DNA from 4 places in the Streptomyces pluripotens genome. Region 1 is predicted to be linked to each of the others. Evidence: riboswitches for the same ligand, from Rfam matches in the RefSeq annotation. Region 1 holds a riboswitch; each other region holds the start of a gene.
The links. Region 1 has a riboswitch for cyclic di-AMP ahead of LK06_RS28790 (M23 family metallopeptidase). Riboswitches for the same ligand answer to the same signal wherever they lie in the genome.

Region 1 (7,476 bases):
GTCGTACCTGGCACGCGTACCAGCGTGCTCACATCATCCCCGACGCGGAGCGGGACCGGCCCGTCCTCTTCAACTCCTGGGAGGCCACCGGTTTCGACATCTGCGAGGAGCAACAGGCCGCCCTGGCCCGCCGGGCCGCCGGCATCGGCGTCGAGCTGTTCGTGGTGGACGACGGATGGTTCGGTGCCCGCACCAGCGACCGCGCCGGGCTCGGTGACTGGACCGCCGCCCCCGACCGCTTCCCGCGCGGCCTCAAGCCCCTCGCCGACCAGGTACATGGACTCGGCATGCAGTTCGGTGTCTGGGTCGAGCCGGAGATGGTCAATCCGGACAGCGATCTCTATCGCGCCCACCCGGACTGGGTGCAATACCAAATGGGACGTAAGCGGACGGAGCTGCGCAATCAACTCGTCCTCAACTTGGCCCGAGAGGACGTCCAGGAATATCTGTGGGAGCAGTTGGACGCACTGTTGTCGAGTGCTCCGATCGACTATGTGAAGTGGGACTTCAACCGCTGCTTCACCGATGCCGGCTGGCCCGGGGAGCCGTATCCGCAGCATCTGTGGGTGGACCACGTGCGTGCCCTGTACGCCCTGGTGGACCGGTTGCGCGCGGCCCACCCCGCGGTCGCCTTCGAGTCCTGCTCCGGTGGTGGTGGCCGGATCGACCTCGCAGTGATGAGCCGCACCGACCAAGTGTGGACCTCCGACAACACCGACCCACTGGACCGGCTGGTCATTCAGTACGGCTTCAGTCAGATCCACCCCGCCCGGGTCATGGCCGCCTGGGTCACGGACAGTCCGAATACCCAGCTCAACGGCAGGGTGAGTACGCTGCGGTTCCGTTTCGTCAGCGCCATGGCCGGGGTGCTCGGCGTGGGTGGCGACCTGGTGCGGTGGAGTGCGGAGGAGCTGGCCGAGGCCCGGCTGTGGGTGGAGCTGTACAAGCGGATCCGTCCGGTGGTCCAGCGTGGCGAGCTGTACCGGCTCAGGCCCCCGACGGGCGGGCTGAGTGCGGTCCAGTACGTCCTGGGGCAGGAGGTCGTGATCTTGGCCTGGCTGCAGGCGCAGGGCTATGGCGAGCCGGTTCCAGCGCTGCGGTTGCGGGGACTCGATCCGACGGCTTCCTATGAATGCCGCGAAACGGGCGAAGTGCACAGGGGCGCTGTCCTGCTCCATGGCGGACTGCGAACCGGGCTGCGTGGCGACCTGGATGCGACGGTTCTCCGTCTGCGTCGCATCTGAGCTTTCTACCCGAATTGCAGCCTTCGCTCTAACTCGCCATGGAATAGGGGGTCATGGTGCGCCGTTGCGTGAGGAGCATCATATTCGTGACCGTACGTCGTGTGTCATGTTTCTGTAATTCGCTTGTTTTGAAGGGGAATTGCAAGGACGTAGGCGGCGGGAATTCACGGAGAGTGACGGTGGTTTCCGTCTTTGATCACCGGATTCGTGACCGGCGGGAACCGGCTGCTTGTTTCCGTGCGTCCCACTCCCTTACGTTCGCCACCAATCCGGACGGAACGCCGAGTCCTGCCGCCGCCCGGAGTCCCCACACTTGACCCGTGTTCGGCAGGAGCGGGGGACCCACCAGGTACGACTGCCTGTCCGGTCTCCGTGACAGGCCAGGGGTGCAGCCGCACACCGCGGCCGGGCAGCTCCAGCCCGAACCCGACAGCTGACCTCGCAGGCGCCGGAGAGGAATGCGCCATGCCCGCGAAGGGTAAGCACCGACGTCCCAAGACCCAGCGTCTTTCCCGCTCCGTCGCTGCCGCCGGAACCGGCGGGGCCGCGCTGGCCCTCCCGCTCATCGGGGCCACCGGAGCGCACGCGGCCCCCGCGTCGCAGTCCGTTTCCGCCGGGGCCATGCGATCCCTTCCGACTGTGGTGAAGGAGGCCGCCCAGCCGAGTCCAGGTGTGCGTCACTACACGGTGAAGCCCGGCGACTGCCTTTCGGTGATCGCCGACAGGCAGCATGTCCGTGGCGGATGGCACCGGCTCTACGACGACAACCGGCAGGCCATCGGCGGCGACCCGTCGCTGATCCACCCGGGCCTGAGGCTCACGCTCGGCGCGCAGGCCCGTACCGGGTCCGCCACCCCCCAGCACACCACCGGGACCTCAGCGTCCCCGGGCGCCCCGCGGTCCGCCACGTCGCAGGCGGCTCCGGTCTCCCCGTCATCCGGCTCCACCGCCGTGACAGCCGCCTCCACCGGCTACACCCTCCCGGTGACCGGTGCCGCCATCGGCACCGGCTACCACGTGGCCGGCAGCATGTGGTCGAGCGGCTACCACACCGGTGTCGACTTCGTCGTCCCGACCGGCACCTCCGTGAAGGCCGTGGCCGCAGGCACGGTCGTCGCGGCCGGCTGGGGAGGTGCCTACGGCAACCAGGTCGTCATCAGGCTGAACGACGGCTACTACGCCCAGTACGCCCACCTCTCCCAGCTCTCCGTCTCGGCCGGCCAAACGGTGTCCGAAGGCCAGCAGATCGGCCTGTCCGGTGCCACCGGAAACGTGACCGGCCCGCACCTGCACTTCGAGATCCGCACCACGCCGAACTATGGCTCCGACGTCGATCCGGTCGGGTACCTGCGCCAGCACGGCGTCGCAGTGGGCTGAGGAATCTCCCGCCCCAGCTACGCGACCCTCCTGTCCTGGACCACTCGCCCGGGTCTCGAACCGGGGGCCGGCCTCCGATGTTCGGGGGCCGGCCTCCGATACCTCCGGCACCCCCCTGGCGCGGCGATCACGCATTCAACGCGTTCAGAGGTGGCCGTATTCCTGGATCGCACCACACCAGGGAGTGGCTCATCTCACCGCCCGTCAACCCCTGCCTACGGTCGCGTAGGTCACATCCGGAGGTGAATCATGGTCCGATGTGGTTGACGATTCGAAGAATGACAACAGATCAGTGATCGGGTCGTACGCAGCGGTGGGGGACAGCTTCACCGAGGGCGTCGGCGATCCCGGCCCCGACGGGGCGTTCGTGGGCTGGGCCGACCGGCTCGCGGTGCTGCTCGCAGACCGGCGTCCCGAGGGCGACTTCCAATACACCAACCTCGCCGTGCGCGGGAAGCTGCTGGACCAGATCGTGGCTGATCAACTCCCAAGAGCCGTCGAGCTGGCCCCGGACCTGATTTCCCTCTGCGCGGGCGGCAACGACATCATCCGCCCCGGTACCGACCCGGACGACGTGGCCGAGCGGTTCGAGCGGGCCGTGGTCCGGCTCACCGAGGCTGCGGGCACGGTGATGGTGACGACCGGCTTCGACACTCGTGGCGTCCCTGTGCTCAAGCATCTGCGCGGCAAGATAGCCACCTACAACGGACACGTGCGTGCCATCGCCGACCGCTACGGCTGCCCCGTCCTCGACCTGTGGTCCCTCAAGTCCGTGCAGGACCGCAGGGCCTGGGACAGCGACCGGCTGCACCTCTCCCCCGAGGGCCACACGCGCGTGGCGTTGCGCGCCGGCCAGGTCCTCGGCCTCGACGTCCCGGCCGATCCGGAACAGCCGTGGCCACCGCTGCCACCCCGGGGAACTCTGGAGGTACGGCGCGATGACGTCCAGTGGGCCCGTGAGTTCCTCGTGCCGTGGATCGGCCGCCGGCTGCGCGGCGAGTCCTCCGGCGATCACGTGACGGCGAAGGGCGCGCTGTCGCCCGACGACATCAGGACGCGGATCGCCTCCGTGGCGTGACACCCGCAGGCCGCGGGCCCGGACCGGGCGGGCGTGGTCCGGGCCCGCGGCCGTGCCCACGCGCGTGGTCCAGCACGGCGCGGTCGCCGTGCATCCCGTCGCTGTGGGCCGCACCGTATCCGGACGGTGCGCCTGCGCTCACCGTCGTCGCTCGGTCAACGCCTGCCGTTCCAAACCCAGTTCGCGGGCCAGTGCATCGTCGGCCCATTCCCGGGCGCGAGTCCGCGGCACTGCGCCCGGATACGTCGTCAGTTGCACCGCGAGCCCGTCCAACAGCGCGGTCAGCCGTAGCGCGGCACCGGACGGGTCGGCACACGCGAACTCCCCCACCGTGACCCCCTCGGTGATGACCTCGGCGATCGCCGCCTTCCACTGCCGGTCCAGGTTCCGGGTGACCTCCCGCAGGGCGGGCTCGCGCAGGGCAACGGCCCAGCCCTCGATCCACAGCCGCCAGCCCTTCGCCTGGCCGGTCGGCGCGTACCAGCGCACCGCGGCCCGCAGCCGTCGCAGTGCCGAGGTCCGTCGTCCCAGCAGCTTGCGCAGATGTCTGAGATCGTCCTCGGCCGCGTACGCGAACGCGGCGGCGACCAGCTTCTCCTTCGTCGAGAAGTGGTAGAGCACCAGTGCGTTGCTCACCCCGAGCGCTGCGGCCACGTCGGCGATCCTGAGTGCTGCCACACCCCGCGCCTCGATCTGCTCGATGGCCGCGCGCAGGAGTTCCTCTTGCCGCTCGGCCACACTCAACCGCACTCTCGCCACGCGGTCACCCTATTCCGTCGTCGTGGGTGGTGCCGAAGCGGCCGGCGCCCGAGGCACGTTCAGGCCGTCCAGGGGCGCCCGGTGGGCGGGCGCACCGCGGCCAGTCACCGGTACCGGCCGAAGCGTGACGCGATCACCGGCAGCCGGTCCGCCACCGGAGCGCGGCCGGCGGCGCGCGGGTTCGTCCCGTCGGGGCGGGGCCACGGGGCCTCCTCGGGGAATGCGCCCAGCTCGGGCCCGGAGCGGTCCTGCCTTCCGGGGCGAGCGCGGGCGGGCGGGTGCCGGGACGAGTATGACTGAACAGCACGTCAGTGCCGGGAGCGTTTCCCCGGCCTGTCAACGTGGGGACGGACCTTCGGCGCCGGAGGCGAGAGGCGGGGTGAGACCCCGGTGAACCGGGTTGTCGTCGGGGGCCGACCATAATGGAGAACCTCAGTCACTTCGTCCTGGAGGTACCGTGACCGGTCTGCGTTCCCTGAGCTCCGGCCTGCGCGCACTGCGGCCCGCGGCCTTCGGCGCGGACCCGGGCGGTGAGCGCCTGGCACGCATCCGCCGCTCACCGCACTTCAGGGACGGTGTCTTCCAGAATCCCGGAGGCCCCGCGCGCCTGCGGCCGTCCGGTTCGCCACTGGACTTCGCGAAGGTGTTCTTCGACAAGGAGACCCGCCCCCTGCGCGCTCCCCAGGGCACCGTCCCGGTGCATCCCACGACCTTCGCCGACCTCGCTGGGCCGCCCGTCACCGGACTGCGGCTGACCTGGATGGGCCACTCCAGCGTGCTCGCCGAGATCGACGGTCACCGGGTCCTGTTCGATCCCGTCTGGGGTGAGCGCTGCTCTCCGTTCCCCTTCATCGGGCCCCAGCGGTTGCACCCGGTGCCGCTGCCGCTGGCTGCGCTCGGCCCGGTCGACGTCGTGGTCATCTCGCACGACCACTACGATCACTTGGACCTGCCCACCATCAAGGCACTGGCTGGCACGGACACCCTGTTCGCCGTGCCGCTCGGCGTGGGGGCCCACCTCGAAGCGTGGGGCGTCAGCCCGGACCGGCTGCGCGAACTGGACTGGCACGAGTCCACCAAGGTCGGCGGGCTCACGCTCACTGCCACTCCCGCCCGCCACTTCTGCGGGCGGGGCCTGCGCAACACCCAGCACACCCTTTGGGCGTCCTGGGCCGTCATCGGCGAGGAGCACCGGATCTACCACAGCGGTGACACCGGCTATTTCGAGGGCTTCCGGGACATCGGCACCACGCACGGCCCGTTCGACGCCACGATGATCCAGATCGGGGCCTACAGCGAGTTCTGGCCCGACATCCACATGACGCCCGAGGAGGGGCTGCGGGCCCACCTCGATCTGCAGGGCGGAGCGCCCCGCGGCGTGCTGCTGCCGATCCACTGGGGCACCTTCAACCTCGCCCCGCACCCGTGGGTCGAGCCGGGGGAGTGGACGAAGGACGCGGCGGAGGAGGCTGGCCAGGCGGTGGCACTGCCTCGGCCCGGTGAGCCATTCCAGCCAGCTGGGGAACTCCCCGCAGCCCCCTGGTGGCGGGAGGTGTCTTCGCCCGTCGCACGCCCGTGGCGCCGTCCGGTGGGGCGGGACACCGCACTGGAATCTGTCCGGGGCGATCTCGACTTCGCCGGCGAGCGGTGAGGGTCGCAGCCTTATTGGCCCCGGCACTCCAGTGGCCCGTGGCGCAGCGGATCTGTGTGCCCGGCCGGGACGTAGGGGGAGCTGACGCCTGATCCAGGGCCGGGCAGCGCCGCATGTGCCCCGCGTGTCGCGGTGGGGCGGTGCTGCACCTGGGGCGCCCGGTGTGGCGTGGAGTGCGCGCGGACAACGGCCGGAAACGGCCGGGTGGTGGAGGACGGAAGCGGTGTGACCTGCCGGGTGTCACCTCGTCACGATGACTGATTCTGTCCGTTTCCTATCGCTGCTTTTCGATGCCTTTCGCGTCACTCGGGAGAGCGCAACTCGGTTATCGGTCCTTCGTGCGAGGGTTCATACCAGAGTGGGACGCTCCGCGGGCGACTTTGTCAACTGCCCACCGCACATGATGCGCAGGCAACTACTGTGAGTGTCCGTCGGGCGACGCACGGCCGGATCCCCGGTCCCGTCGGCCGACGCCGCGATGACGCATGTCCGCATGGCGCACCGCGTGAACAGGCCGACGGACCAGTACGAGGACGTAGATGTCTCACCTCCGAGCACCGGCCGCCCGCGCCGACCGCCGAGAGGGCGGCCGACACGGGCGGCCGGTCGCGCGACCCGCTCCCGCACTGCCCGAAACGCACATACGGCCCCAGCTCATGAGGCTCGCCGTGCTGCCGCCCCTCGCGGTCGCCCTCAGCGCCACCGCCGCCGTTCTGATCAGCGTCCGCTCCGCCGGTGCGCACACCGGCCCCACCCTGTGGGCCGTGCTCGCCGGAGCGGTCACCGTGACCGTCGCCGGCATCCTCATCGCCGCCGTGGCCGCCGACCGCGCCGCTCGCTCGGTGTCCGACCGGGTGGACGCGCTGCGCCGCACCGCAGCGCGCGGTGAGGCCGAGCTGCACGCCCTGGTCGATGCGTTGCGTCAAGGAGAAACCCCGCCGCAGCGCCACTCACGCCGCCGACTGCCCGACAGTGCCGACGACTTCGAACTGCTCGCCGCGGACCTGGCCCGGGCGCACGACGGCGCCGTCACCGCCGTCGTGCGCGCTGCCCAGCTCTCCAGCCAGGCGGGCAGCGAGCAGAAGCTCGAGGTGTTCGTCAACCTCGCGCGTCGACTCCAGTCCCTGGTGCACCGGGAGATCTCGATCCTCGACGAGCTGGAGAACGAGTTCGAGGACCCTGGTCTGCTCAAGGGCCTGTTCCACGTAGACCACCTGGCCACCCGCATCCGGCGGCACGCCGAGAACCTCGCCGTGCTCGGCGGCGCCGTCTCCCGGCGCCAGTGGAGCAACCCGGTGAACATGACCGAGGTGCTGCGTTCCGCCATCGCCGAGGTCGAGCAGTACTCCCGGGTCAAGCTGGCGCCG
Region 2 (7,476 bases), 2.1 Mb from region 1:
ACCGGTCACGGTCCTTCACGGCCATTTTCCCCGCCTCCCGCTCACACGCACGTACGTCCCCGGACACGGTACGGGACCGGGGACGGGGACGTACGGACGACTGGCTAGGGCTTAGCCCGGTGTGGGTCAGTCCTTCGAGATCTCGACGTGGCCCCGGAAGCGCGGGAAGGCGCTGCGGCCGGCGTACACCGCCGCGTCGTCGAGGATCTCCTCGATGCGCAGCAGCTGGTTGTACTTGGCGACACGCTCGGAGCGGGCCGGTGCGCCGGTCTTGATCTGACCGCAGTTGGTGGCGACGGCCAGGTCAGCGATCGTGACGTCCTCGGTCTCGCCGGAGCGGTGGGACATCATGCACTTGAAGCCGCTGCGCTGGGCCAGCTCGACGGCGTCCAGGGTCTCGGTCAGCGAGCCGATCTGGTTGACCTTGACCAGCAGGGCGTTGGCCGCACCCTCCTCGATGCCGCGCTGCAGGCGCTCCGGGTTGGTGACGAACAGGTCGTCGCCGACCAGCTGGACCTTGTCACCGAGCTTGTCGGTGATGACCTTCCAGCCGGCCCAGTCGTCCTCGAACAGCGGGTCCTCGATGGAGACCAGCGGGTAGGCCGCCACCAGCTCCTCGTAGTACTCCGTCATCTCGGCGGCGGAGCGCTCCTTGCCCTCGAAGAGGTACTTGCCGTCCTTGTAGAACTCGGAGGCGGCCACGTCGAGCGCCAGGGCGACCTGCTGGCCGGGGATGTAGCCGGCCTCCTTGATGGCCTCCAGGATGAGGTCCAGGGCCTCGCGGTTGGAACCCAGGTTGGGGGCGAAACCACCCTCGTCACCGAGGCCGGTGGCCAGGCCCTTCGACTTCAGGACCTTCTTCAGGGTGTGGTAGACCTCGACGCCCCAGCGCAGTGCCTCGGAGAAGGACTCCGCGCCGATCGGGGCGATCATGAACTCCTGGATGTCCACGTTGGAGTCGGCGTGCGAGCCGCCGTTCAGGATGTTCATCATCGGCACCGGCAGCAGGTGCGCGTTCGGGCCGCCCAGGTAGCGGAAGAGGGGGAGGTCGCTGGCCTCGGAGGCGGCGTGCGCGACGGCGAGCGAGACGCCGAGGATGGCGTTGGCGCCGAGGGAGCCCTTGTTGTCAGTGGCGTCCAGGTCGAACATGGCCTGGTCGATCAGACGCTGCTCGGTGGCGTCGTAGCCGACCAGCTCCGGGCCGATCTGCTCGCTGACGGTGAGGACGGCCTTCTCGACGCCCTTGCCCTGGTAGCGGTTCGGGTCACCGTCACGGAGCTCGATGGCCTCGAAAGCGCCGGTGGAGGCGCCGGACGGGACGGCGGCACGACCCGTGCTGCCGTCGTCGAGGCCGACCTCGACCTCGACCGTGGGATTGCCTCGGGAGTCCAGGATTTCCCGGGCTACGACGACGTCGATGGACGGCACGAGCATCTCCTTCTTGGATGTGACGCTGGAAGTGCACGGCTGGGTGCCTTACGGCTGCGCCTTGCGACTAGAGCCTAACCGCCACGGGGCCATCGGCCAGCCGACCGACCGTCCCGTGGACACGCCCGACGGTACCTTTTGTTTTCAAACGAAACAAAGAGGTCTCCCTACAGAGGACGGAAAAACCCCGCCCCGGCGCGTACGGGGGAACACGCGCCGGGGCGGGGAGTCCTGGGAGTCAGGGGTGAGAGTCCCTCACGAGACCGGAGGGCCTCCGGCGCGGGGCGCCGGGAGTGGGGGCACCGCGACTCCGACCGGAGCCCGGTGTCACTTCAGGTGCAGCTGCTGGCCCGGGTAGATGAGGTTGGCGTCCTCGATGATGCCCTTGTTCAGGTCGAACAGCTTCTGCCAACCGCCCTTGACGCCGTGCTTGACGGCGATGGAGCTGAGGGTGTCGCCCTTGACGACCTTGTACTCGCCATCCCCCTTCTTGACCCTCTTGCCGGCCGGAGTAGTGACCGTCTTACCCACGGCCGGACGCTCAGCGGAGCGGGAGGCGGCCGGCTGGCCGGTCGAGCGGGTGCTGGCGCCGCTCGACGAGGAGGTGCCGGCGGAGTTGTTCGAGGAACTGCTCGGGGCGGAGCCGTTGTAGGGGGCACTCGTCAGACCCGTGCCGCAGACCGGCCAGGCACCCTTGCCCTGCGCCGCCAGAACCTTCTCGGCGATGGCGATCTGCTGCGCCTTGGTGGCGTTGTTGGCCGTGGCGGCGTACTGAGTGCCGCCGTACGCGGCCCAGGTGGAGGCGGAGAACTGCAGACCGCCGTAGTAGCCATTGCCCGTGTTGATGGACCAGTTGCCACCGGACTCGCACTGGGCGACGGCGTCCCACTGGGAAGCGGTGGCGGCGGAGGCGTTGCCGGCCGCCATCAGCGGGGCGGCGACGGCGGCGCCGGTGACACCGGCGAGCGCGAGGGCGCGAGCGGCCTTGGACGGACGACGATGCTTGCCCTTGCCGGAAAACAGCATGGAACGATCCCCTCACCGACGCCTGCGAGGTGAGCTGTCGGGTTCGGGCCGGTTGGGCTGCCCGGCCGCATCCCACGTCTTGCTCTACGTGCGATGCGGCTTCACCCCAAGCCGATTCCAGCTCAACTGCTGGCATCGGCACTTACCTTGGGTCCCCCGCTCCTGCCTGCGGCGCTTACGCGTCGAATGTTCCCGGGCAGCCGCTGGCAGGATTCGGCGTTGCAGCTGCCGGGGCTCGTGGTGACGAGCGGTCCTGACCGTAGACACGCGATCCGTGGAATTTCAAAGACGATCAGGGCTTCTGAGACTCATCCCACACTTTCACCTAAACGGACATTAGCGGCGAAGTATGGCGTCAACTTCCCCTACTTTGCACCCGTTTCCGCACCGACTTCGAGGGTCTGACCGGCGACGATGTGGTCCGGATCGGCACCGACCACCCCCTTGTTCCCGGCATAGAGCGCACGCCATCCGCCGTCGACGTCAAAGGAGTCGGCGATGGAGGTCAGGGAGTCGCCCTCGCGGACGGTATAGGTGCCCGGCTCACGTGAGGCGTGACGACCCAACACCTCACCCTTCTGTCCGCTTTTCACGCTTCCTTCCGCACTCTCGCCACGGTGGCGCCCGCCGCCATCGAGAGTGCCGGTGTCGACCAGACTCCAAGAGCCTGCACCTTGACGGGATGTGCCCGAGTTGTCGGTATTCGGGCCGGCCGCAGAAGAGCCCTCACCCCCCTGCGCATATCCCGCACCAGATGAAACTGACTTGTCGGACTTAGTGGCATTGGACCCTTTGAGGTCGGCATCCATACCGGGGTCCGTGGCTGCATCCTCGCCCGGGGTGTAGCCCGGCACGGGCGTCGAGCCCGGAGAGGAACCGGGACCCAAACCCGAACCGGGATCGGAGTCGGAGCCAGAACCGGTGCCGGTGCCGGTGCCGGTTGCAGTGTCGACGTCGGACGAGGGCGATCCGGGCAAAGAGGACCCGGGCGAAGAGGGCGACGACGAAGAGGGCGACGACGGAGTGGAGGAGGAAGGGCCAGAGGGAGAGAAGGACGAGGACCCCGAGGAGGAGGGTGACAAGGGGACGGAGGACGACGAGGTCGAGGAGTCGGACAGACCGGTTGAAACGGAGTCGTCGGACAGACCGCCGGAATGGTTCGCACCGCCGGCGCCCCCCAGGCCTCCGACCCCCGTGTCCACATCCACAGCGCCCGAGCCCGGCGTCAGGCCGGACCGCTGGGCGCAAGTGGCCCAGGGAGCGGTGCTCTGGTCGCCGAGTATCTCCTCGGCGACGGCGATCTGCTGCGAGCGGCTGGCCTGGTCGGGGCTGTCGGCGTAGCGGCTGCCGCCGTACTTCACCCAGTCATCCTGCGAGATCTGCAGGCCGCCGTAGTACCCGTTGCCGGTGTCGGCACTCCAGGACCCCCCGCTCTCACACTCGGCCACCTTGTCCCAGGTGGTGCCGTCGGCCGCGTTGGCGCTCGCGGCGCCGAGCAGTGGGATGGCGATGGCCGAGCCGGTCACTCCTGCCGCTACGAGCAGAGCCGGAGCCTGGCGGGGGCGACGGTGACGACCATTCCCGGAGAGCATGCGGAAACCTTTCGCGCGACAGCAGTACCAGCGCGACGGATGGTGCCCGCCGCGCTGATGGGTGAACGTATCGGCTGACGATCACTTGTCACAAGTCAATGCCGCACAGATCACGCAAAGATCACAGGGTTAACGGAATGTCACGTTTAAGCTCGTGGAACCTCTTCGGGAACCGGGGTGAACTCCACGGGCAGGGTGCGTAGTCCGCGCATGATGAGCCCGCCGCGCCAGCGCAGTTCGGCCGGGTCCGCGGCGAGCCGCAGGTCGGGCATCCGGGTGAGGAGGGTGGCGAGCGCGGTCTGGCCCTCCAAGCGGGCCAGTGGCGCACCCAGGCAGTAGTGGATGCCGTGGCCGTAGCCGAGGTGCTGGTTGTCCCGCCGGGCGAGGTCCAGTACGTCGGGTTCGGAGAACCGCCCCGGGTCCCGGTCGGCGGCGGCGAGGACGACAAGCACCGGGTCTCCCGGCGCGATGTCCTCACCGCCGATGGTGAGAGGTTCGGTGGCGAACCGCCAGGTGGCCAACTCCACCGGCCCGTCGTAGCGGAGCAGTTCCTCCACTCCGGTCTCTAGGAGGTCCCTTGCCCCTCGTGCCAGGGACCCCTGCAGGCGGTGGCGTTGTTCGGGGTGGGTGAGCAGGGCGTAGGTGCCGTTGCCGATGAGATTGACGGTTGTCTCGAAGCCTGCGAAGAGGAGGATGAAGGCCATGGCGGCGGCTTCGTTCTCCGTGAGGTGCTCACCGTGGTCGGAGGCGCGGATCAGGCCGGAGATCAAGTCCTCGCCGGGTGCGGGGTCGGCAGGCAGTGCCTGGCGCTTCTTGTGAATCAGTTCGGCGAGGTAGCCGCGCATCTTCTTCACCGACCGTGCGACCCCACCGCGCGGCCCTCCCCCGTGCCGGATCATCATGCCCGCCCAGTCGCGGAAGTCATCTTGGTCCTCGCTCGGGACGCCGAGCAGGTCGCAGATGGCGTAGATGGGCAGCGGGAAGGCGAACTCGTGGATCAGGTCGGCCGAGCCGCGCGCCGCGAACTGGTCGATGAGGCGGTCGGTCAGCTCCTGCACACGGGGGGCGAATTCGGCGACGCGTCGGGGCGTGAACGCCTTGCTGACCAGCCGGCGCAGCCGTGTGTGGTCCGGCGGATCGATGTTCAGCAGATGCGTCATCAGGTCGGCCTTGCGCTCACCAGGGATGCCGGTCTTGCCCTTGGCGTGGGCGGGCTCGTCATGATGCGCCGGGTTCTTGCTCAGCCGTTGATCGGCGAGGGCTTGTCTGGCATCGGCATACCGGGTGACCAACCAGGCCTCGACTCCACTGGGCAACCGGGTCCGGTGAACCGGGGCGTGCTCGCGCAGCCAGGCGTAGGCCGGATAGGGGTTGGCGGCGAACTCCCAGGTGAACAAGGCGGGCGCTGAGTCGGAAGCCGTCGAGGGGCGGGGCGGATTGGTCACTCCACGACGGTATCCGGACTCGGGTGGCCAGGCTTCGGGGCGGCCGGCGGAACCAGGCCTGCGGATCGGACACGATACGGGCGACGGAGGCGGACTGGCACGCACGAACACGCATCACTTCCATGAACGCGAAGGAACACGGACGGACACGGATGGACACAGACGGACACGGATGAACTCAGGCGCACAGAAGAACAGGAGGGGAGCTGTGGGAGCGGAAGGTGAGCTGGTGTGGACGCTCCTGCACAGGGCTACGCCTCGCCCACTGCCAGTCCCTCCGCCACACGTATCGCATCCCGATACGCCCGTGCCGCTGCCCGCAGTGCCGCCTCCGGATCGACTCCGGCGGCATCCGCGCGCACCGCGAGCGCGAGCAGTTCGTAGCCGACCCCCTCCGACGTCGGCAGGGGGACGTCCAGGCCCGCCGTGCGGGCACGGGAGGCGAGCTTGGCGGCGAGGGCGAGGCCGGGCTGACCGAGGGGAACACCCTCCGTGACCGAGCTGCGCCGCTTCTCCTCGGCCTTGGTGCGCAACCAGTGCTCCTTGACCTCCTCGGGGGTCTCGGCCTTCTCGTCGCCGAAGACGTGCGGGTGGCGGTGGATGAGCTTGGCGACGATGCCGCCCGCCACGTCGTCGACGGAGAACGGCGCGTCCGGATCCTCCTCGGCGATACGGGAGTGGAAGACGACCTGCAGGAGGACATCGCCCAGCTCTTCGCGCAGTTCCTCGCGATCGCCGGCCTCGATCGCCTCGACCAGTTCGTACGCCTCCTCGATGCCGTACTTGGCCAGGCCCTTGTGCGTTTGCCGGGAGGACCAGGGGCACTCGACGCGGATGCGGTCCATGACCTGCACGAGGTCCAGGAGACGAGCGCCGGGCAGGTCGTAAGAGGCCGGGAGCAGCTCCAGCTCCGGCATGGAGATGCGGCCGGAGCCGGCCAGCCGGGCCAGGCCGTCGGTGAGCGCCGGCTCACCCTCGCCCGTCGCCACGACCACCACCGTCCGGCCACCGGCGCAGGCGTCGACCAGCTGCTGTGCGGTGGGGGACACCGCCTGCACGGCCGTCCCGGCCTCCCGCAGGTACGGCAACTGCGGATGTGCGCCGTCCGCGCACAACACGACATCGGCGGTGCGCAGGGCCTGCCAGGCGGGCCAGGAGAGCAGGCCGGGGGCGACGCGGTGGCTGGTGGTGAGCAGGACGATGCGGCCGGGGCCGGCGACGGGTTCGGGACCGGCGGGGCCGGGGGCGGCGGCTGCGGAGCTGGATGCGTTCACGATCCGAACGTAACCCACGCGGCGGGGGAGCGGTTTCCGTTGTCCACAGGGACAGGCCGATCTTGCGATCGTACGACTGTGACCTGCCGTTTCATCGCTCACCATCCCGGCCCCGCGGCGACCACGGCCGTACCGCTCCGACGGACCGGCTGGCCCACCGGTCCGCCGGCCTGCCGGTGACTCCGGTGCCGCCGCCAGTACGTCGATCTCTCGCTGCCGTGGTCGCCGCGGGGCCGTGGTACCCCGGTCTGTCGGCCCGCGGTCCGTCAGCCCGTCGTCTATGTCGTGAGCAGCTGACCACCCGCCGTCGTGACCTCCCGTACCCAGGGTGTCTTGACGTCCACCCGGCTGCTCTTCTGCACGTCCCAGGCCCCGTAGCGCGGGTTGAGGGCAACGTGGAGTTCCCCGGAGGCCTTGGACAGAGCCTTCCAGAAGGCGGGCTGGCCGGTGTCGGTGCCGAGCTCGGTCGCGAGTTTCTGCGCCTCCAGCTGGAGGCGCAGGTTGTCGTCGAGGTGTGCGGGGTCGATGCCGTACTTCTGCAGCCAGGCCGTCTGAAGCCCCTTGGCCCCGCCGACCTGCTGCTCCAGGCCCGCCCGCATCTGCTGGACCTCCTTGCGGGTGACCGTGACGCCCGCGTCCTGAGCGGCCCGGTGCAGCACCCGGTCGAGGACCATGTTGTGCAGGGTGTCGCGGGTCAGGCTGCCCGTGGAG
Region 3 (7,476 bases), 2.7 Mb from region 1:
CATGGCCGGGCTCGTGGGTGATCGCCCGGCGACACTGGCGGTACGGAGCCGGGGAGCTACGGCGGTCCATGTCCAAGGGGGCCTTCCTGGAAGCCGTGCGCAGGTTGCTCCCCGGAGTGGAGTCCGGGGATCTGGTGCGGGCCCCCGCCGGGGTCCGGGCCCAGGCGGTGCTGCGGGACGGGACGCTGGTCGACGACTTCCTGATCCGGGAGGGGGCGCGAGCGGTCCACGTGCTCAACGCACCGTCGCCCGCTGCCACCGCCTCGCTACCGATCGGTCGGGAGGTGGGGAACCGGGTGCTGGGGATGCTCGACTCCGTGTAGCGCTGAACCGGGCGGGTCGAACCAGGAAGAGGGGCGTACCAGAGGTGCACACCACCGGGCCGACACAGCAGAATCGAACCGGGCGGGCTCGAACCTGAAGGGTCCTCCTCCCCCTCTCCTCCCCGTGCCCCTCCCTGCACAACCCCGCCCCTCTTCGCCGCCACCCGCCGGTCGGCGCCTGCCCTGCGTGCACAGCCGCCGCCCCGCTGTGGGGCCACTGCGGGGCGCCGTAAAATTGGCTCACTGTGTCTGACTTCCTCAACAGCTCCGAAGCTCCGCCGTCGGCTCCCCAGGTTCCCGGTGCCTCCGTCCGGCACACCCGGGCCAAGGGTGAACCGCGTTTCCCGGACGGGCCCAAGGCCGATCCCGCCGGATCACACTTCGAGCGGCGGATCCGGAGTTTCCAGCCGCGGCGCAGCCGGGTGACGGCCGGGCAGGCCGACGCCCTTCAGCGGCTGTGGCCCCAGTGGGGGCTGGACATCGACGGGCAGCGGATCATCGATCCGGCCGAGTTGTTCGGGAACGACAACCCCGTGGTGCTGGAGATCGGGTTCGGGATGGGTGAAGCCACCGCTCAGATGGCCGCCGCTGACCCGGACACCAACATCCTGGCCGTCGATGTGCACACTCCAGGACAGGGCAACCTACTCAATCTCGCCGACCAGACCAGGCTGTCCAACATCCGGGTGGGTAACGGCGACGCGATCATCCTGCTGCGCGAGATGCTCCGACCCGACTCACTGGACGGACTGCGCGTCTACTTCCCCGACCCCTGGCCCAAGAAGCGGCACCACAAGCGGCGGCTCATCCAGCCTGAGTTCCTGACTCTCGCCGCGACCCGGCTCAAGCCTGGTGCGATCGTTCACTGTGCGACCGACTGGGAGCCGTACGCCGAACAGATGCTTGAGGTGCTCGCCGCGCACCCCGACTTCGAGAACACGCAGGCAGGGCGCGGTTTCGCGCCGCGTCCGGAGTTCCGGCCGCTGACCCGTTTCGAAGGCCAGGGCCTGGACAAGGGGCATGCGGTGCACGACCTGCTCTTCCGGCGTGTGCCGCACCAGGCCCGATAAAGCGTCCAGCCCTCACCGCTCCACCGTTAGGGTCGATGTCGTGGCCACCAGTCCTCCGTACCCGACTCCTCCCAACGGCCCCGGCGACGGGGTACTACGCCACCCGCACTGGTGGCAGCGCGGGTGGGTGCGGTACGGAGCGCTGATCACCCTGCTGGCGCTGTCCGGACTAGTCATCCTCGCACTCGTGCGGCGGCAGACCGGCACGGAGGGGTTCCTGGTCGGCCTCGGGCTGGCCGTGCTGCCCGTGCCCTGGCTGGTGGCCGCCTTCCGCTGGCTGGACCGGGTCGAGCCGGGCCCCTGGCAGAACCTGGTCTTCTCCTTCGCTTGGGGGGCGTGCGCGGCGGCACTGATAGCCATCGTGGCGAACAGCTTCGCGACCAAGTGGATAGCCACCTCCACCGCCGACCCGGCCGGTGCCGACACCCTCGGCGCCACCGTCATAGCCCCGATCGTCGAGGAGTCCGCGAAGGCCGCGGCCGTGCTGTTGGTCTTCCTCTTCCGCAGACGTGACTTCACCGGGTTGGTGGACGGTGTGGTGATAGCCGGGGTCACCGCCACCGGGTTCGCGTTCACCGAGAACATCCTCTACCTCGGAACTGCCTTCGGGACCGACCAGCTCTCCGGCGGCAGCGGCATCGCCTCCGTCACCGCCGCCACCTTCTTCGTGCGCATCGTCCTGTCCCCCTTCGCGCACCCCTTGTTCACCGTCCTCACGGGCATCGGCTTCGGCCTCGCCGCGCTGTCCGCGGAACGACACCGGGTCCGACGGGTGCTGCTGCCGTTGTGCGGGCTGCTGCTCGCGATGAGCATGCACGCCCTCTGGAACGGCTCCGCCACCTTCGGCCGGTTCGGCTTCTTCGCCGTCTACGGCGGGTTCATGGTGCCCGCGTTCGCGCTGCTCACCTGGCTCGCGATCTGGACGCGGCAACGCGAACTGCGGACCGTGCGGGAGGAACTACCGGCGTATGTGCTGGCCGGATGGCTGGGGCCCGCCGAACCGTTCGCGCTCGGGTCGATGCGGGCGCGGCGGGAGGCGCGGAACTACGCACGGCACCATTGCGGGGGACGGGCGGCAGCCCGGGAGATGTCCCGGTACGAGGCGTGCGCCACCTCGCTCGCGTTCCTCCGGCACCGGGGCCGGCGGGGGCGGGCCGGCGCCGATTTCGTCGTACGGGAGCGGGTGCTGCTGGCCGAGCTGTGGCACCGCAGGAACGTGGCGCGACCGGCGCTGGAGTACGCGGCCAGGGCTGCCATGCCGGTACCGGTACCCACCGCGCACTGGCCCGCGTACGGGTATCCGGCGGTGCCGTATCCCGCCTACAACCCGTACCGGACGTAGTCGGCCGGGACTCACGGGGTGTCCGGCACTGCCGGGGTGCGGTTGTGCGGGCTACACGCCACCGTGGCGGGGGAGGCCTGCCGCAGGCGGAGCGCGCGGCGGAGCGGAGTCAGGACGAGACTTCCGTCCGTCAGGGGTTCAGGCCCTTGCTGCGCAGCCAGGGCATCGGGTCGACGGCGGTGGCCTGGCCGCCCGGGTGGACCTCCAGGTGGAGGTGCGGACCGGTGACGTTCCCGGTGGCGCCGACGCGGCCGATGACCTCGCCGGTGGAGACCTTCTGGCCGACCTTGACGTTGATCGAGGACTGGTGGCAGAACCAGAGCTGGGTGCCGTCGTCCAGGGTGAGGATCGTGCGGTAGCCGTAGGCGCCTGCCCAGCCCGCCTCGGTGATCGTTCCGCCGTGGATCGCCTTGATCAGGGTGCCGGTAGGAGCGGCGAAGTCAAGGCCGGTGTGGTGACCGGAGGACCACATCGACCCGGCCTGGCCGAAGGTGGAGGTGATCGTGTACGAGGACGTCGGCAACGTGTACTGCTTGGCCAGCTCGGCGAGCCGCTTCTTCTCAGCCGCCTCCTTGGCTTCTGCCTCAGCCTTCTCCTTGGCGGTGGCGGCCTTGGCGGCAGCTTCCTTCTCCGCCTTGGCCGCTGCCTCGGCGGTCTGCTTCTCGATGGCGGCGAGCGCGGCGGCGGTGGCCTTGCTGTCCACCTGACCCTGCTGCTGCTCGGCCTGAGCCATGATCCGGTTACGCAGGGCCTCACCCGCATCGGAGTCCTGCGCGCTGCCGGCGGGGGCCGCGTTCAGGTCGCTGAGTGCAGTGGTGGTGGCCTGGTGGGCGTCGGAGGAGTCCTCGCCGAAGAGGGAGCCGACGGAGGGCAGGTCCGGCATGGAGAGGGAGACCGGCGCCTTGCCGGTGCTGGCACTGGCCATGCCGCCCGCGCCGACCGCGGCCATCACACCGACGCCGAGGACGGTGGAGCTGCGCGCGAATCCCCCGCGCTGTTTGACCACGCGGTGTCGTCCCCGGACCGAGGCGACGGAGTCCTCGGTGGGGTTCCACTCCTCCCGGGGGCCCTCTTCGGCACGGTAGGCGCCGTAACCGAAGGTCTCGGACTCGCGCGGGGCAGGCACGAACAGGGCTTCTGGGGCAGGCCGGTTGGACGCCACTCGGGCGCACTCCTTTCCTTCCTCCGCCTACCGGGTTAGCTGACGGGTTCGGAGCAGGAAGGTCTCCTACGCGCGTATACCGGTCGTGTACTCAGCGAGTTCACGACGGCATCCACGTGATTCACCCCAGGGTGGTGGTTCCCCGGCTCCCTTGCGGGACTCGGCGTGTGCGCACGGAGCCGTCTCTTGTGACGGCCGGGACGACCGTGCTGCGTTATCGAACGTTAATAGACCTGCCAGTCACTTTCCAAGCCGTTCGGCTTGATCATTAACGTTTCCACCCTGGACTTACCGGCCACAACCCCTACACACCGGGCAAGTTGCTCGACGTTCAGGAGTCTCGGCATTTTTGATGGTGACTCAGATGTTATGCAGACAGGGGTCGTACGATCACCATCGGTGAAGCCGCTGAATCCACTGAAGCTGCTGAAGCTGACGAGCACGCGGCAAACGCTCAGGGCCGGAACCCATGTACTGGATTCCGGCCCTGAGCCTTCAGTAGCGGGGACAGGATTTGAACCTGCGACCTCTGGGTTATGAGCCCAGCGAGCTACCGAGCTGCTCCACCCCGCGTCGTTGTGTGTTCAGTGTACGCCATGCGCAAGACAGAATGCACATCGGTTTCCCGTGGGGGTGTGAGCCGAGGCCTCCCACCCCCGGGCACCCTGCCGCAGCACCAGGAGGAACGGGGTGGTGCGGATACGGCGTACCTCCGGGACGGGGCCGCCCTGACGACGTCCGCGGCAACCGGCACGCCCTCGGTTTCCGGGGGCATCCGGAGCGGAACCCGGCCGGGACACCGGTCGGTCGCTCAGCCTGGCAGATGTTCGTTCGGGGCCTTGGCCAGGGGCGCGAACTCCGGGAGCACCACGACCTCGGCCCCTGCGTTCCGCAGGACACCCGTCCCGTCAGCCGCCGCCACGAAGGTGTCAGGCTCCCGCCAGGCAGTGACCACCCGGCGCACTCCGGCCCGCAGGATCACCTCGGCACAGGGCATGGGGCGGGAGGCACGGCGGGTGCAGGGCTCCAGACTGCTGTAGACGGTGGCACCGGCCAGCCGCGGATCGGCCGGGTCGATCTTCGCGAGCGCGACCTCCTCCGCGTGGACCACAAGATCGTCGCCCTCCCGGGAATGGCCGCGGGCCAGTTCGGTGCCGTCGGTGGCGACCACGACCGCGCCGACGCTGAAGGCCGTCTCCGACGGCGGGCACAGTGCGGCGAGTTCGCAGGCGATGCGCAGCCAGTGGCGGTCTGCCGCGGTGGGCAGCGGACCAGTACCAGGGGCGGTGGGCTCGTAACGCATGAGTACGACGTCCTCGATCCGACGGGAATCGACCAGCCGGAGGCGCCCGTCCTGGTAGGTCCCCGGGCCGAACAGGCGCGGGGCCCCCGGGTCGCCGACGAAGAGCGGGGCGAGGACCAGTTGGAGTTCGTCCGCAAGGCCCTGCTGGAGGAGCTGGGTGTGCACGCGCCCACCACCCTCGACCATCAAGCGCTGCACGCCGCGCTCATCGTGCAGGTGCTCCAGCAGCTCCCGCCAGTGCAGTTCGGCGCCGAGCGGGACGACCTCGGCGGTGCTGCCGAGGAGGCGGGAGGCCCGTTCGGCACCCTGGTCGGTCGTGTAGACGAGCCGGTCGCCCCCCGTGTGCCAGAAGTTGGCGCGGGGATCGAGGTCGCCGGAGCCGGTGACGGTCACCTTGAGCGGGTACTCGGGCTTGCCCGACGCCACCCGGGCCGCACGGCGCTCGGCGGAGTTGACCAGCAGGCGCGGGTTGTCGGCACGGATCGTGCCGGCGCCGATCAGGATGGCGTCGACCGAGGCCCGCACCTCGTCGACCCGGTCGAAGTCGGCCGGGCTGGACAGCAGGAGCCGCTCTGGGGCGGCGTCGTCCACATACCCGTCGAGGGAGACGGCGGCGGACAGCAGCACATACGGCAGGGACATCGGTGCACTCCCTCGCGGCGGCCCGGGAGGGCCACAAGCCGGCTTCTTGGTTAAAATTTGAAACAAATCTACACTGGCAGCATGACGACCCGCTGGCTCACCCCCGAGGAGCAGCGCGCCTGGCGCGCCTACATCGCCGCCTCCCAGCTGCTGGAGGATGCGATCGACCGGCAGCTCCAGCAGGAGGCCGGCATGCCCCACCTTTTTTACTCCGTACTGGCCAACCTGTCCGAGGCGCCCGGCCGAAAGCTGCGGATGACCGACCTCGCCGAGAAGCTGAAGATCACGCGCAGCAGGCTGACCTACGCCGTGACCCGGCTGGAACGGGACGGGCTGGTACGCCGGGAGGACTGCCGGTGGGACAGGCGCAGCAGCCTCGCGGCGCTCACAGGGGAGGGGATGGCCGTACTGGAGCGCACGGCGCCCGGCCACATCGAGGCGGTACGCGCCGCCCTCTTCGACCGACTCACGCCGGAGCAGGTGGGGCAATTGGAGGACATCTGCACGGGGATCACGCGCGGGCTGCAGGGGGAGGGCGGCACGGGCACGGCCGCGGAGGACGTGCCGTGGCGGCGGCGGTCGTCGCCCTGTCCCGGACCCCCACCTGGATAGCGCCGGTGGCACCACGACCTCCGTCCGGATGGAACCCGTCGCACCCGAGCCGGTACCCCCGGCGGACGACCACATGGGGCTCACCGCACCGGGACACCACCCTCATTGCTTTAATTTTCAAGCATGCGGTAGGGTCCAGATCCAGGCATCTGCTTCAAATCTGAAACAGAAGTGGAACCCGTACGGCCCCGAATCCGGAGACCTGCATGCCCGACATCCCCGCCGCCACCCCGCGCGCCCGCGTCCGGGTACCGCTACGCTTCCACGACGGCTACAGCGCCGACGCGGAACTCGTCACCTTCCACGGCCTCACCGACGGCCGGGAACACATCGCGATCGTCCTCGGCGACCCCGGCCCGGTCCCCCTGGTGCGCCTGCACTCCGAATGCCTGACCGGCGACGTCCTCGGCTCCGCCCGCTGCGACTGCGGACCGCAGCTGCGCGAGGCGGTCGAGCGCATCGCCGACCAGGGCGGCGTCCTGCTCTACCTCCGCCAGGAAGGGCGCGACATCGGCCTCTACAACAAACTCGACGCCTACGCCCTCCAGGACCAGGGTCTCGACACCTACGAGGCGAACGCCGCCCTCGGCCTGCCGGAGGACGCCCGCGACTACACGGCCGCGGCACAGATGCTCACCGCGCTCGGCGTCAGCGAGCTGGACCTGCTGTCCAACAACCCCGACAAGGCTGATCAGTTGCGCGGCCTGGGGGTTGGCGTACGGGACCGGGTGGCGACCGGCGTCTTCACCACGGTCCACAACGTCCGCTACCTCAGGGCCAAGGTCCTACAGACCCAGCACACGCTGCCGCTGGGCGAGTTGACGGAACTGACCGTGGGCTGAACGCGCGGGCCGGCCGCAGGGGCCGCCCGGCGGAGCGTAGCGCGGCGCCAACACCCACTGCGTGACGGCACTTGGCGCAGCAGGAGCGGATCAGCACCGACCACCGGGTGCGAGGCTGAGCTCTGCCGGGGCGCCGTCACGGTGTCGACGTGCGGTCGCGCTGTACCGTGCCACCGTACG
Region 4 (7,476 bases), 850 kb from region 1:
CGAGCGGCTGGTCCGCAACCGCCTGGACGAGATCCCGCACGAGCTGGCCAACCCCTCCCGCCGGGCCGCCAAGGAACTGTCCAAGGAGCTGTTCCCGGCCGCCTCGCGCATGTCCCGCCCACGCCAGGGCACGGAGGAGACCGTCGAGAAGATCGACGCGGCGGCCGTGCGCGCCTTCTACGACCGGCACGTGCGCCCCGCCACGGCCACCGTGGTCGTGGTCGGCGACCTCGCCGGGGCCGACCTGGACGGCCTGCTCGCCGACACCCTGGGCGCCTGGACCGGCACACCGGCCGAGCTCCGGCCCGTGCCCCCGGTGAGCGCCGACGACACCGGCCGCGTGGTCATCGTGGACCGGCCCGGTGCCGTGCAGACGCAGCTCCTCATCGGCCGCGTCGGCCCCGACCGGCACGACCGCGTGTGGCCCGCCCAGGTGCTCGGCACCTACTGTCTCGGCGGCACTCTCACCTCCCGCCTGGACCGCGTCCTGCGCGAGGAGAAGGGCTACACCTACGGCGTGCGTGCCTTCGGGCAGGTCCTGAGGTCGGCACCTCCTTCTCCCGGAGGGGCCACCGGAGCCGCGATGCTCGCCATCAGCGGCTCCGTGGACACCCCCAACACCGGCCCCGCGCTGGAGGACCTGTGGAAGGTGCTGCGCACGCTCGCGGCGGAGGGCCTGACCGACGCGGAGCGGGACGTCGCCGTGCAGAACCTCGTCGGTGTGGCGCCGCTGAAGTACGAGACCGCGGCGGCCGTCGCGAGCACCCTGGCCGACCAGGTGGAGCAACACCTGCCCGATGACTTCCAGGCGACGCTCTACCAGCAGCTGGCCTCCACCGGGACGGTGGAGGCCGGTGCGGCCGTCGTGAACGCCTTCCCGGTGGACCGTCTGGTGACCGTCCTCGTCGGTGACGCCTCGCAGATCAAGGCGCCGGTCGAGGCGCTCGGCATCGGCGAAGTCACCGTCGTCACGGCCGAGTAGGGCAGGGGCGGCGCAACGCGCGCAGGGCCCTGACGGTCTACGGGCCGTCAGGGTCTCGGGTGTTCCACCCGTTTCCCCAGGTGCCCGATTTGGGGTGGAGGTTGCCTGTCTGACCTGTGGGATGCGCTACAAAACCCCGGCTGCGTTTGGGGACCTGGAGCCAGCGCCCTTAGCGTCGTCCGGGCTGTCCGTCGGGTATCGCGCCGCACCCGCGGCACCGGGCAGTCATCGCCGAGTCCCCGTGAGGCGCGAGCCAGGGGAGCCGGGGACCCACAGTCCCTGGGGTGAATCGGGCGCCCCGCACAGCCGTGGCCCCGTAGGAGACCTTCCTGCTCCGAACCCGTCAGCTAACCCGGTAGGCGAGAGGGAAGGAAAGGACCAGCCACTTCATGGCGTTCATGTGCGCCACCGGGAAGCACCGCAAGCCCGGCCGGGCCAAGCGCACCACCGTTCAGGCGGCCGGTGTCGCAGCCCTCACCACGGGTGTCGTCGGCACCCTCGCCGCCTCCCCGGCGCTCGCCGCAGGAGAGACCGCGGAGCAGACCGGCCTCATGCCGATCCTCACCGTGGGCGACGGTCTGGCCGAGCGGATAGACGTCCAGGCCGCCGCCCAGCAGCAGGCCGCCGACCAGAAGGCCGCCGAGGAGGCCGCGGCTCAAGCGGCTGCCGAGAGGGCCGAGCAGGAGCGTGAGGCCAGGATCCGCGCGGCCCGTGAGGCCGAGCGCAAGCTCCTGAACGCCTTCGTCGCCCCGATCGCGCACTCCTACGTTTCCACGGGCTACAAGGCCAGCAGCTCCCTGTGGTCCTCCGGTTCGCACACCGGCATTGACTTCCACGCGGCCGCCGGTACGCCCGTCCACGTGGTCGGCTCCGGCACGGTCGTTTCCGCGGGCTGGGGCGGTGCGTACGGCAACCAGATCGTGATCCGGATGGCCGACGGCATGTACACCCAGTACGGCCACCTCTCGTCCATCGGCGTCACGGTCGGCCAGGAGGTCGTCCCGGGCCAGCGGATCGGGCTGTCCGGGGCGACCGGGAACGTCACCGGCCCGCACCTCCACTTCGAGGCGCGTACGACTCCCGACTACGGCTCCGACATCGACCCCGTTGCCTACCTCCGCGGGCACGGCGTGAACGTGTGACGGACCACCCATCACGAGATCGTTGGCGGCCCCGGCTCAGCGAGCCGGGGCTTCCGCCGTTTCGCAGTGTTCACCGGGTCCGTTGTCCAAAAAATATCTATGGATTCCGGCCTGCCGTCGGAAATTCTGACTCATTGCAATAGAGTCACGGAACACGCGTCCATCGTCGACGTTTCGCGGGGATTAAGACGGAGGTCGGTCATGCGTATTCCGGCGCATTCGGTGTGCACGGCGATCCGGGACGACATCGTCGCCGGTGTCCATGAGCGTGGCGGCCGCCTCACCGAGGAAGTCCTGGCCCGCCGTTACGGAGTTTCGCGCGTTCCCGTCCGCGAGGCCCTGCGCACCCTGGAGGCGGAGGGTTTCGTGGTGGCCCGCAGGCATGCGGGCGCATGCGTGGCCGAACCCACCGAGCAGGAGGCGGCCGACCTGCTGGAGATGCGCATGCTCCTGGAGCCGCTTGGTGCCGCACGGGCCGCACAGCGGCGCACGGAGGCTCACCTCAAGGTGTTGCGCGGCCTGGTCCGGCTGGGCCAGGAGCGGGCCAGGAGAGGAAACAGCGAGGATCTGCGCTCGCTGGGCGGCTGGTTCCACGAGACGCTCGCGCAGGCGTCCGGCAGCCCTTCGCTCACCGCGACGCTCACCCAGCTGCGCCACAAGATCGCCTGGATGTACCGGGTCGAGGCCGCGCGGAGCCAGGTGGAGTCCTGGGTCGAGCACGGCGCGATCGTGGACGCGGTGGCGCGCGGCGACAGTGAGCGCGCACGGGCGGTCACGGCACTGCACACCGAGCGTGCGACGGCCGGCCACCGCCTTCGCTTTTCCACCGTCCCGGAGCGTGTGAGGACTTCGCAACATTCCGTAAACACGCCTGGGGTGCGGTATTAACACGGACGTCGTATACAAAGGAGGGTATTCGATGGCGGGCGGTTTTCCGCTGCCCGAATTCCGTGTCGTCGATTGTGGTCCGGCCGTTGTTCCACCTTCGTGCTTTCGTCGTACCCGTGGTGCTGTATCCGCCGGCGTGCACGTTGCTGTGCCGGAAATTCGTCAGGTCTGCCCCGTGAGTGCTGCGGAAAAATGCGGTCAATGATGAGGGGGGAGACGCGGTGGACACGCCGAAGCCGCGGCGCCCCCAGGGGACGACGCGGCTTCGGCGGGAGTGGTCGCGCCGGGTGGTCAGACGGTCTCGGGCAGCTCCTCCAAGCCCTCGGAGACCAGCTTGGCCAGGCGGTCCAGCGCGGTGTCCGCGCCCTCGGCGTCGCAGGTGAGGATGATCTCCTCGCCCCCCTGGGCGCCCAGGCCCAGGACGGCCAGCATGGAGGCCGCGTTCACCGGGGTGCCGCCGGTCTTGGCGATCGTCACCGGGACGCCTGCGGCCGTGGCGGCTCGGACGAAGATGGAGGCGGGACGGGCGTGGAGGCCCTCGGCCCAGCCGACGTTGACGCGGCGCTCAGCCATGTGTTGCTGCCCTTCAGCTTTTCAGGGTTGTCTAGACCAGTTTCCCATATCGTGGGGCGTGCCCGGAAGGGGCCTTCTCTCCCACTCCGGCGTGTCGCCGCACCCCGCCTCCGTCTCCCCCGCGGGCTGCCCCGCGCCGTTGTCGTACGCGAGCCGTACTCTGGGGCCCATGCAGACCCCGGCGGACCGGCAGGACCGGCACGAGTACCCCGCCCACTGGGAGGCGGACGTAGTGCTGCGCGACGGGGGTACCGCGCGCGTCCGGCCCATCACCGTTGACGACGCCGACCGCCTGGTCAGCTTCTACGAGCAAGTCTCGGACGAGTCGAAGTACTACCGCTTCTTCGCGCCCTACCCTCGGCTGTCCGCCAAGGACGTCCACCGCTTCACGCACCACGACTTCGTGGACCGGGTGGGACTCGCGGCCACCGTCGGCGGCGAGTTCATCGCCACCGTGCGCTACGACCGCATCGGCGCCGACGGCATGCCCGCCTCCGCACCGGCGGCCGAGGCCGAGGTCGCCTTTCTGGTGCAGGACGCCCACCAGGGCCGAGGCGTCGCCTCCGCCCTGCTGGAGCACATCGCGGCCGTCGCACGCGAGCGTGGCATCCGTCGCTTCGCCGCCGAGGTGCTGCCGGCCAACACCAAAATGATCAAGGTGTTCACGGATGCCGGCTACACCCAGAAGCGCAGCTTCGAGGACGGAGTCGTACGCCTGGAGTTCGACCTTGAACCCACCGACCGCTCCCTCGCCGTACAGCGCGCGCGGGAGCAGCGTGCCGAGGCGCGCTCGGTACGGCGGCTCCTGGCGCCCGGCTCCGTGGCGGTGGTCGGTGTCGGCCGCGCCCCCGGCGGAGTGGGCCGTAGCATCCTCGGTAACATCCGGGACGCCGGCTATCCGGGCCGCCTGCACGCCGTGAACAAGGCCTTCCCCGAGCAGACCAAGGACGTCGACGGGGTGCCCGCGTACCGCTCGGTGCGGGATATCGGGGAAGGCGTGGACCTCGCCGTCGTCGCGGTACCGGCCGAGCAGGTGCCCGCTGTGGTGGCCGAGTGCGGGGAGCACGGCGTCCAGGGGCTCGTCGTGCTCTCCGCCGGGTACGCCGAGAGCGGGCCCGAGGGGCGCGAGCGGCAGCGGGCCCTCGTCCGGCACGCACGTGCGTACGGGATGCGGCTCATCGGTCCGAACGCCTTCGGGATCATCAACACCGCCCCGGACGTCCGGCTGAACGCCTCCCTCGCCCCGCAGATGCCCCGTCCGGGCCGCATCGGTCTGTTCGCCCAGTCCGGCGCCATCGGCATCGCCCTGCTGTCCCGGCTGCACCGGCGTGGGGGAGGGGTGACCGGCGTCACCGGCGTGTCCACCTTCGTGTCCGCCGGCAACCGCGCCGACGTCTCCGGCAACGACGTCCTGCAGTACTGGTACGACGACCCCGACACCGACGTCGTCCTGATGTACCTGGAGTCCATCGGGAACCCCCGCAAGTTCACCCGCCTCGCCCGTCGGACGGCGGCGGCGAAGCCGCTGGTCGTCGTGCAGGGCACGGGGACCGCACCGCAGGGGCACGCTGTTCGGGCCACCCGGCTACCGCACGAGACCGTCTCCGCGCTGCTGCGGCAGGCCGGTGTGCTGAGGGTGGACACGATCACCGAACTGGTCGACGCGGGCCTGCTGCTCGCCCGACAGCCGCTGCCCGCCGGACCGCGCGTGACGATACTCGGCAACTCCGAATCGCTGGGCGTGCTGACGTACGACCGCTGCATCGCCGAGGGACTCAGGCCGTCGCGCCCGGTGGACCTGACGACCGCGGCCACGGCGGAGGACTTCCACCAGTCGCTGTCCGCTGCGCTGGCCGACGACACCTGCGACTCGGTCGTGGTGACGGCGATCCCCGCCATCGGGGAGGGATCACCGGGGGACGCGGAGCTGGCGGAGGCGCTCCGGTCCGCTGCGGCGGCGGCGCCGGGCAAACCGGTGCTGGTCGTCCACGTGGAGCTCGGGGGCCTTGCGCAGGCGTTGTCGGCCGCGGCGAGCACGGCACCGCAGGCTGCTGACCGGCCACCCACTGCGGGTACCACCAGTACCACCGGAGCCACTGAGGGGGACGCCGCGGCAGCCGCCCTGCGGGACCCGGTCCCCGAAGACGCCCGGCTCATCCCCGCCTATCCCGCGGCCGAGCGTGCCGTCAGGGCGCTGTCCGAGGCCGTCAGGTACGCCCAGTGGCGGCGGGAGGCGGTCGATCCCGGGAAGGTGCCGGAGTACGACGACATCGACGAAAAGGGAGCCGCCCGGCTGATCGGTGACCTGCTCGCGCGTGGGAAGGGACTGACGATCCCTGCCGCGGAGACCTGCGAACTACTCGGGATGTACGGCGTTCAGGTGCGCCGGGCGTTCCCGGCACCCACTCCGGACACTGCCGCGGAGGCCGCTCGCTCCCTCGGCTACCCGGTGGCCCTCAAGGCGACCGCTCCGCACCTCAGGCACCGAGCAGACCTGGGCGGTGTCCGTCTCGACCTGGCGGATGAGGAGCAACTACGACGGGCGTACGCGGAGTTGATCGAGCTGTTCGGGAATCCGGAGGCGCTCAGGCTCGTGGTGCAGGGCATGGCGCCCCGGGGCGTCGACACCGTCGTACGTGCGGTGATCGACCCGGCGGCCGGGGCCGTACTGTCCTTCGGGCTCGCCGGGGCTGCTTCGCAACTGCTCGGAGACATGGCGCACCGGCTGATCCCGGTGACCGACCGGGAGGCGACCTCGCTGGTGAGGTCGACCCGCACGGCGCCGCTGCTGTTCGGCTGGCGCGGGTCGACACCGGTGGACACCCCGGCGCTGGAGGAACTGCTGCTGAGGGTGTCCCGGCTGGTCGACGACCATCCGGAAGTGGTCGCGGTCACGCTGGAACCGGTCGTCGTCGCGCCGCACGGCGCGAGTGTCCTGGGCGCCGCCGTACGGCTGGCTCCCCCGCCTGCCCGTGACGACCTCGGTCCGCGCACGCTGCCGGCCTACTGAGACAGTGGGGGGCACCGAGCAGGTCGGACGCCCGTGGGTATCTGCGCACGCCGGGACGCCCGGAAGCCGTCGGCTGCCCGGTCGCCGAGCGGGGCCGGGCGCCGGCCACGTGCCGGGGCACCCGTGCTGCCGGCCCACCGTGCTGTCCCGGTCCCCACGACTGGCCCTGACCCCCCTTGCCCACGGATTAGGATGGACGTCATGGCCAAGACCAGTACGACGACCCAGGGGCTGCGTGCGGCGATCGAGCGCAGCGGCTACTACCCCACCCTCGTGGCCGAGGCGGTGGAGGCCGCTGTGGGCGGCGAGCCCGTCCGGTCGTACCTGGTCCATCAGGAGACGACGTTCGACCAGAACGAGGTGCGTCGGCACGTCACCGTACTGGTCCTCACCGGCAACCGCTTCATCGTCAGCCACACCGACGAGCAGGCGGCCGACAGCACCTCCCCGACGCCGTACGCCACCACCTCCACGGAGTCCGTCAAGCTGGGCCGGATCTCGTCCGTCGTGGTCAGCCGTGTGGTCGCCAATCCGGAGCAGTACAAGCCGGGCACCCTGCCCCGCGAGGTCGTACTGACCATCGGCTGGGGCGCGGTCAACCGCATCGACCTGGAGCCCGCCGCGTGCGGTGACCCCAACTGCGATGCCGATCACGGATACACGGGCAATTCCACGGCGGATGACCTCAGCCTGCGCGTCTCCGAGGCCGGCGACGGACCGGAGACCGTGCGCCAGGCGCTCGCCTTCGCGCAGGCCATCTCGGAGGCGACCGCGGACCTCACACGCTGATGTCCCAGCTCTCTGCCTGGGGCCACCCGGAACCGCTCGCCCTGAACACCGCCCCGCTGCCCGAGTACGGCACCGGCTCGCTCGCCGATCTG

Region 2: it holds a riboswitch for cyclic di-AMP, as region 1 does, so the genes downstream of both, LK06_RS19940 (LysM peptidoglycan-binding domain-containing protein) here and LK06_RS28790 (M23 family metallopeptidase) in region 1, are expected to answer to the same signal.
Region 3: it holds a riboswitch for cyclic di-AMP, as region 1 does, so the genes downstream of both, LK06_RS17275 (M23 family metallopeptidase) here and LK06_RS28790 (M23 family metallopeptidase) in region 1, are expected to answer to the same signal.
Region 4: it holds a riboswitch for cyclic di-AMP, as region 1 does, so the genes downstream of both, LK06_RS25380 (M23 family metallopeptidase) here and LK06_RS28790 (M23 family metallopeptidase) in region 1, are expected to answer to the same signal.

The regions. Positions count from the first base shown of each region.
Region 1 is NZ_CP021080.1:6,495,749-6,503,224, forward strand. It holds gene LK06_RS28785 (alpha-galactosidase) at 1-1,244, shown strand, start outside; cyclic di-AMP (ydaO/yuaA leader) riboswitch at 1,553-1,705, shown strand; gene LK06_RS28790 (M23 family metallopeptidase) at 1,710-2,621, shown strand; gene LK06_RS28795 (SGNH/GDSL hydrolase family protein) at 2,914-3,699, shown strand; gene LK06_RS28800 (TetR/AcrR family transcriptional regulator) at 3,838-4,458, opposite strand; gene LK06_RS28805 (MBL fold metallo-hydrolase) at 4,916-6,109, shown strand; gene LK06_RS28815 (ATP-binding protein) at 6,649-7,476, shown strand, end outside.
Region 2 is NZ_CP021080.1:4,388,787-4,396,262, reverse strand. It holds gene LK06_RS19950 (FtsB family cell division protein) at 1-25, opposite strand, end outside; gene eno (phosphopyruvate hydratase) at 127-1,434, opposite strand; gene LK06_RS19940 (LysM peptidoglycan-binding domain-containing protein) at 1,756-2,454, opposite strand; cyclic di-AMP (ydaO/yuaA leader) riboswitch at 2,459-2,638, opposite strand; gene LK06_RS35085 (LysM peptidoglycan-binding domain-containing protein) at 2,820-3,047, opposite strand; gene LK06_RS35080 (hypothetical protein) at 3,400-3,795, shown strand; partial or broken gene LK06_RS35075 (transglycosylase family protein) at 3,759-4,046, opposite strand; gene LK06_RS19930 (cytochrome P450 family protein) at 4,193-5,491, opposite strand; gene LK06_RS19925 (nucleoside triphosphate pyrophosphohydrolase) at 5,743-6,765, opposite strand; gene LK06_RS19920 (SurA N-terminal domain-containing protein) at 7,044-7,476, opposite strand, start outside.
Region 3 is NZ_CP021080.1:3,809,877-3,817,352, reverse strand. It holds gene lhgO (L-2-hydroxyglutarate oxidase) at 1-323, shown strand, start outside; gene trmB (tRNA (guanosine(46)-N7)-methyltransferase TrmB) at 569-1,393, shown strand; gene LK06_RS17280 (PrsW family intramembrane metalloprotease) at 1,434-2,735, shown strand; gene LK06_RS17275 (M23 family metallopeptidase) at 2,866-3,897, opposite strand; cyclic di-AMP (ydaO/yuaA leader) riboswitch at 3,907-4,073, opposite strand; tRNA gene LK06_RS17270 (tRNA-Met) at 4,397-4,470, opposite strand; gene LK06_RS17265 (dihydrofolate reductase family protein) at 4,709-5,842, opposite strand; gene LK06_RS17260 (MarR family winged helix-turn-helix transcriptional regulator) at 5,924-6,454, shown strand; gene LK06_RS17255 (GTP cyclohydrolase II) at 6,661-7,296, shown strand.
Region 4 is NZ_CP021080.1:5,647,524-5,654,999, forward strand. It holds gene LK06_RS25375 (M16 family metallopeptidase) at 1-982, shown strand, start outside; cyclic di-AMP (ydaO/yuaA leader) riboswitch at 1,202-1,359, shown strand; gene LK06_RS25380 (M23 family metallopeptidase) at 1,372-2,124, shown strand; gene LK06_RS25385 (GntR family transcriptional regulator) at 2,326-3,012, shown strand; gene LK06_RS25390 (HPr family phosphocarrier protein) at 3,304-3,585, opposite strand; gene LK06_RS25400 (bifunctional acetate--CoA ligase family protein/GNAT family N-acetyltransferase) at 3,755-6,595, shown strand; gene LK06_RS25405 (DUF5998 family protein) at 6,788-7,384, shown strand; gene LK06_RS25410 (alkaline phosphatase family protein) at 7,384-7,476, shown strand, end outside.